DNA from 2 places in the Pseudoalteromonas sp. 78C3 genome. Region 2 is predicted to be linked to the other one. Evidence: predicted binding sites of a transcription regulator. Region 2 holds the regulator's gene; the other holds the start of a gene.
What was found. The regulator NrdR, encoded in region 2, represses ribonucleotide reductase genes. The targets are predictions, from matches to a motif close to AAACACNANATNTNGTGTTT.
Positions count from the first base shown of each region.

Region 1: a site for NrdR is predicted at 1,917-1,936, ahead of nrdA (class 1a ribonucleoside-diphosphate reductase subunit alpha). Genes of this name have one in related genera too.

Region 1 covers NZ_PJAV01000164.1:66,470-69,899, reverse strand. Annotated here, with positions in the region: gene ubiG (bifunctional 2-polyprenyl-6-hydroxyphenol methylase/3-demethylubiquinol 3-O-methyltransferase UbiG) at 1-300, shown strand, start outside; gene CXF76_RS14870 (HAD family hydrolase) at 300-980, shown strand; gene nrdA (class 1a ribonucleoside-diphosphate reductase subunit alpha) at 2,059-3,430, shown strand, end outside.
Region 2 covers NZ_PJAV01000162.1:18,357-21,786, reverse strand. Annotated here, with positions in the region: gene glyA (serine hydroxymethyltransferase) at 1-1,232, shown strand, start outside; gene nrdR (transcriptional regulator NrdR) at 1,601-2,050, shown strand; gene ribD (bifunctional diaminohydroxyphosphoribosylaminopyrimidine deaminase/5-amino-6-(5-phosphoribosylamino)uracil reductase RibD) at 2,217-3,341, shown strand; gene CXF76_RS14410 (riboflavin synthase) at 3,369-3,430, shown strand, end outside.

The DNA of each region.
Region 1 (3,430 bases), on a different contig from region 2:
CATGCTGTAGCTGCACTTGCCAAACCAGGCGCGGACGTGTTTTTTTCAACCCTGAACAAAACACCTAAAGCATATTTATACGCGATTGTTGGCGCTGAAAAACTCTTAAAAATGGTGCCTGAAGGTACACACGACCATAAAAAGTTTATAAAGCCTGCACAACTTATTGCATGGGCAGAGCAAGCCGGTTTAAAAGTTCGTGCAAGCACAGGGCTTTCTTATAACCCACTATCAAAGCAATATACGCTCAATAGTGACGTTAGCGTAAATTACATACTTTATTTTGAGAAGTTAGCTTAATGGCTAACTCTCAAGCCCCCCTACCCCTTATTGAGTACGATGCATTTTTATTTGATTTAGACGGCACCCTACTCGACACCGCTGATGATTTAGGTGCCGCTTTAAACGCAGTTCTTATTAGCAATAAAATAGAACCTGTTAGTAGTGATATATACCGTCCTGCGGCATCTAACGGCGCAGGCGCATTATTAGAGGCTGGTTTTAAAGAATTATGGGCTAAACAACCCCAAAGCGAGCTTATAAAGCAATTAGTTGACGAGTACGCCACAAACATAGCAAATCACACACGTTGCTTCAGCGGAGTTGAATCGTTACTTATCGCCCTTGATCAGAAAAAGATCAAATGGGGGATCATGACTAATAAACCAGGGTTTTTAACCGCTCCTTTAGTGGCAGCTATTCCCGCATTAAAAAATGTCAGTGTAGTAATAAGTGGCGACACATTAGCTGAAGCTAAGCCATCACCTTTACCACTGCTACATTGTGCAAAGCTTATGCAGGTAGAACCAAGCCGTTGTTTATACATTGGTGATGCACAGCGTGACATACAAGCAGGCAAAGCGGCAGGTATGCATACCGCAACGGCACTTTGGGGTTACATCCCAAGTATTGATGAAGCCAACAGCTGGAATGCTGATTTTAACTGGCAAAGCCCAATTGATGGTTTTAACCATATATAGTGCTATTTTAATTATCAAACACTATATGCTGTGGTTTTGTTAGCTTTCACACAAAGCTTGCTGATAAAAAAAGCAGTCAGAATTTATTTTTAAAATGCGTAAATTTAGCAGATCACTAATTGATTTTTGCATATTTCAACTTAATTGATTGTTCGAAGGTGAGTCTCTACTAACACAAATGCGTTATCCTAAAGTTATCCACAAACAGGGGCAATTATGTCCCTTGCAAAACAACTCAGACCACATTAAAGTTTTATTAACACTTTGATGGAATTGATATTTCAACTAGGTGGAGGGGCTAACATCATACCCAAGGTTTGAATATGATGTTAGCAAAGACACTTGCTAAAATTTTAGGAAAGCGCCCAAGTGTGGAAGTTTGAGCGTAACTGATTCTTATATTGTCGGCAAGTGACTAACTCAGATTTAGGATAACTAAAGTTGAAACTCAATATTTCTATAGAAATTTCAGAGAGTGTAATAATGATTGTTTTTAAAATTATTACACTGGGTAGTTTGCTCGTAGTATAAATTTAAATGGGCTAATTTTTAGCCCATTTTTATATCTTACATTCCAGTATAACTATATCTGAAAAACTTACCTTGCCTCAATCTTATATATTACAACCATATACCCTGTACAAAAATTCGATTCAACCATATATAGTGCTATGTTAATTAATAAACACTATATATTGTGATTGAGTCAATTTTCACGCAAAGCCTGATGATAAAAAAAGCAGTCAAAATTTATTTTTAAAATACGCAAATTTAGTAGATCATTAGTTGATTTTTGCATATTTCATCTTAAATGATTGTTCGAAGGTGAGTGTCTACTAACACAAAGGCTATATCTCCTCATTATCAGATAATAGACACAATTCTACCTCTTGCAAAACAACTCAGACCACACTATCTTGTGATCATTAAATTGAACAGCACCAGATATTGTGGCCAAATGTTATTCAATTAAATTCTCCAATTTAATTAAATTTATACAAAACGAGTATCTACCTTGCTTCGGCGAGGCATAAACATTGGTCAAAATACATAATTCCCAAGGAATACAGGCAAATCTATGAACCAACAGTTATCTGTAAGCAAACGTGATGGGCGCAAAGAGCCTCTTGATCTGGATAAGATCCATCGCGTTATTGAATGGGCCGCCGAAGGTTTAAGCAACGTTTCGGTTTCGCAAGTTGAATTAAAATCGCACATTCAGTTTTACGACGGTATTCGTACTAAAGACATTCACGAAACCATCATTAAAGCAGCAGCGGATCAGATTTCAAAAGAATCGCCTGATTATCAATACTTAGCTGCACGTTTAGCTGTATTCCATTTACGTAAAAAAGCGTACGGTCAATTTGAGCCACCACGTTTATTTGACCACGTAACAAAAATGGTTGGCGATAAACGCTACGATGCTCACTTATTAGTAGATTACACAGAACAAGAATTAGACGAGCTTGATGCATATCTTGATCATTCTCGCGATCTTAACTTTAGCTACGCGGCTGTAAAACAGCTTGAAGGTAAGTATCTCGTTCAAAACCGTGTATCGGGTGAAATCTACGAAAGTGCACAGTTTTTATATATTTTAGTAGCAGCGAGCTTATTCTCTGACTACCCACGTGAAACACGCGTTTCTTACATTAAGCGCTTTTACGACGCAGTATCGTTATTTAAAATATCTCTACCAACGCCAATTATGTCGGGTGTACGTACACCTACTCGCCAGTTTAGCTCGTGTGTATTAATTGAATGTGGCGACAGCCTTGATTCAATCAATGCAACGTCGTCAGCTATTGTTAAATATGTTTCACAGCGTGCAGGTATTGGTATTAACGCTGGTCGTATTCGTGCGCTAGGTAGCCATATTCGTAACGGCGAAGCGTACCACACAGGTTGTATTCCTTTTTATAAGCACTTTCAAACAGCTGTTAAAAGTTGTTCGCAAGGTGGTGTACGTGGCGGCGCTGCAACATTATTCTACCCGCTTTGGCATTTAGAAGTAGAAAACCTACTTGTACTTAAAAATAACCGTGGTGTAGACGACAACCGTGTTCGTCACCTAGATTACGGCGTACAGTTTAATAAACTAATGTACTCTCGTTTAATTAAAGACGACTACATTACGTTATTTAGCCCATCAGATGTGCCAGGCCTTTACGATGCATTTTTTGAAGATCAAGCTGAGTTTGACGCGCTTTACGTAAAATACGAACAAGACGAATCGATTCGTAAAAAACGCATTAAAGCGATTGAGCTTTTCTCTATGTTTGCGCAAGAGCGTGCAAGTACAGGTCGTATTTATTTACAAAATGTGGATCACTGTAATACACACAGCCCGTTCATTGCTAAAGTTGCGCCTATTCGCCAATCTAACTTATGTTTAGAAATTGCATTGCCAACTAAGCCACTTAATAACGTAAATGACGAAGAAGGCG
Region 2 (3,430 bases):
CGGATTTTGATCCAGAGTTATTTGACGCGATAACCAAAGAAACTGCTCGCCAAGAAGAGCATATCGAACTAATCGCTTCAGAAAACTACTGTAGCCCACGCGTACTCGAAGCGCAGGGTTCACAGCTTACAAACAAATATGCAGAAGGTTACCCAGGCAAACGTTATTATGGCGGTTGTGAGCATGTAGATGTTGTTGAGCAATTAGCAATTGACCGTGCTAACGAATTATTTGGTTCTGACTACGCTAACGTGCAGCCACATGCTGGTTCGCAAGCTAATGCTGCTGTTTTTCTAGCATTATTAGACGCTGGCGATACTGTATTAGGTATGAGCTTAGCTCATGGTGGTCACTTAACTCACGGTTCTCACGTAAGCTTCTCTGGTAAGCTTTACAATGCAATCCAATACGGACTAGATGAAGCAACGGGCGAAATTGATTACGCACAAGTTGAAGCACTAGCACTTGAGCACAAGCCAAAAATGATTATTGGTGGTTTCTCAGCGTATTCTGGTATTGTTGATTGGGCTAAATTCCGTGAAATTGCTGACAAAATCGGTGCTTATCTGTTTGTTGACATGGCTCACGTTGCGGGTTTAATTGCGGCAGGCGTTTACCCAAGCCCTGTTCCTCATGCACACGTTGTAACTACAACTACGCATAAAACACTTGCAGGCCCTCGTGGTGGTTTGATTATTTCTGCATGTGGCGACGAAGCAATCTACAAAAAGCTTAACAGCGCTGTTTTCCCTGGTGGCCAAGGCGGTCCTTTATGTCATGTTATTGCAGCAAAAGCAGTGGCATTTAAAGAAGCACTTCAACCAGAGTTTAAAGTATACCAAACACAAGTTGTTAAAAACGCAAAAGCAATGGTTGCTGTAATGCAAGAGCGCGGCTACAAAATCGTATCTGACAAAACTGAAAACCACTTATTTTTACTTGATTTAATCGATAAAGATATCACTGGTAAAGATGCAGACGCAGCCCTAGGCAACGCTAACATCACAGTTAATAAAAACTCAGTACCGAACGATCCACGCTCACCATTTGTAACATCTGGTTTGCGTATTGGTTCTCCTGCAATTACTCGTCGTGGTTTTAAAGAAGAAGAATCAAAAGAGCTTGCTGGCTGGATTTGTGACGTACTAGATAACATCACTGATGAATCTGTACAGGCGCAAGTTAAAGAAAAAGTAAAAGCAATTTGTGCAAAATTACCTGTTTACGCTTAATTGCATAAGCGGCAGTAATTTAGAGCACATAAGCTAGGGGCCTGTTTATCTTTCGAGGTTTAATTTGCAGTAGTATGTTTGGCTTTTAAGCAAGGCAGAGTCTATGTAGTGTGGTTACTCCACACAAATAGGCGATAACGCAGCATAAATGCCAAACATGCACTGCCCTCGGGTTCGTTCTAGGGGCGATTTACTCTTTGTTGCTCGATTTTTACTTAGCCCACTAGGTTACAAATCTCGAGCCGCGATTAAATCACCCCTAGATAGAACAAATTTAATCCTGAAAGGTCAACAGGCCCTATTTTTTTGCTAAGATAAAAGACCGCTATTTAGCGGTCTTTTTTGTTTTAAAACGGAAGTACCGAGCTATGCATTGTCCATTTTGTACCGCAAAAGATACTAAAGTTATTGACTCACGCCTTGTTGGCGGAGGCCATCAAGTTCGCAGGCGTCGTGAGTGTAACGACTGCCACGAGCGCTTTACTACATTTGAAGGCGCTGAACTGGTTATGCCTCGTGTTATTAAACAAGACGGCAGCCGCGAACCATTTAACGAAGATAAATTATTAAATGGCTTAAATCGCGCACTCGAAAAACGCCCAGTGAGCACAGAGCAAGTAGACGAAGTAGTGAATATAATAAAATCGCAACTACGCGCAACGGGTGAGCGAGAAATTTCAAGCCATTTGGTGGGTGAATGCATTATGGAAGCCCTCAAAAAGCTCGATAAAGTAGCGTACGTAAGGTTTGCCTCTGTTTATCGCTCGTTTGAAGATATACGCGAATTTGGCGAAGAAATTGCCCGCTTAGGGGAGTAATACCAATTTTATTAAAAACATGATCATTCTATCACATTAAATAGCGCACTCACTGCGTTAAAAATTATTCATATAGAACAACTATATGTCATAATTTTCGCCTTGTTATTGCGCTATTTTCTTAGCGCTATAATAGACCACTTATTTAACGCAATTGGTATAATAAATGCTTAACCAAGTTCCTTTTACCGAACATGACGAAATGTATATGGCACGTGCCATAGAGCTAGCCAAAAAAGGCCGGTTTACTACCACGCCTAATCCTAATGTTGGCTGTGTATTAGTTAAAAATAATCAAATAATTGGTGAGGGTTTTCATCAATTAGCAGGTCAAGGCCATGCTGAAGTAAATGCACTGGCAATAGCTGGCAATAATGCACAAGGTGCAACGGCTTATGTAACGCTTGAACCGTGTAGTCATTATGGGCGTACGCCACCGTGTGCTGAAGGCTTAAAAAAGGCGGGCGTTGTAAAAGTAATTGCCGCTATGGTTGATACAAACCCACAAGTTGCAGGCAAAGGCCTTAAAATACTGAGCGATGCCGGTATTGAAGTTGCTTATGGATTACTTGAATCACAAGCTCGCGCACTTAACGTTGGCTTTTTTAAGCGAATGGAACAAGGCTTACCTTATGTGACCTGTAAAATGGCAGCAAGCATAGATGGTAAAACAGCGCTTAAAAATGGGCAAAGTAAGTGGATCACAAGTCCCGCTGCTCGCCAAGACGTACAATTATACCGAGCGCAAAGCTGCGCTATTTTAACCGGTGCCGATACCGTGTTAGTAGACGATGCTAAACTTAATGTGCGACTAAGCGAGTTGCCTTGCACGCTACCTACCGATTTACCGCTTCGCCAGCCCGTGCGTGTTATAATTGATTCACAGAATCGTTTAACGCCCAACCTTGCTTTATTTAAAATCCAAAGTGATGTAATAATATTTACGACTAAGGTTGATAAATCACTGCAATGGCCGCATTTTGTAAAGCATATTGAAGTAAGTGAAAGTAACGGCAAAGTTGATTTACAGGCTGTTTTAGAAAAGCTTGGGCAACTACAGTTTAATAATGTTTGGCTTGAGAGCGGGGCAACACTTGCTGGTAAAATGACAGAGCTTGATTTAGTTGACGAGTTTGTTTTTTATTTGGCGCCTAAATTAATGGGCCATGATGCAAAAAGTTTAGTTAATTTTCCTGAATTGACGAGTATGCAAAACACCGTTGATTTAACATTTAATGAATGTGCGCGCATTGGTGACGATTTACGTATCACCGCGTTAAAAACTCATTAAAATCACTTAATAAAAAAGAGTAGCGCTATGTTTACTGGGATAATAGAAGCCACAGGCAAAATTGCTTTATTACAAAAAAAACAAGGCGA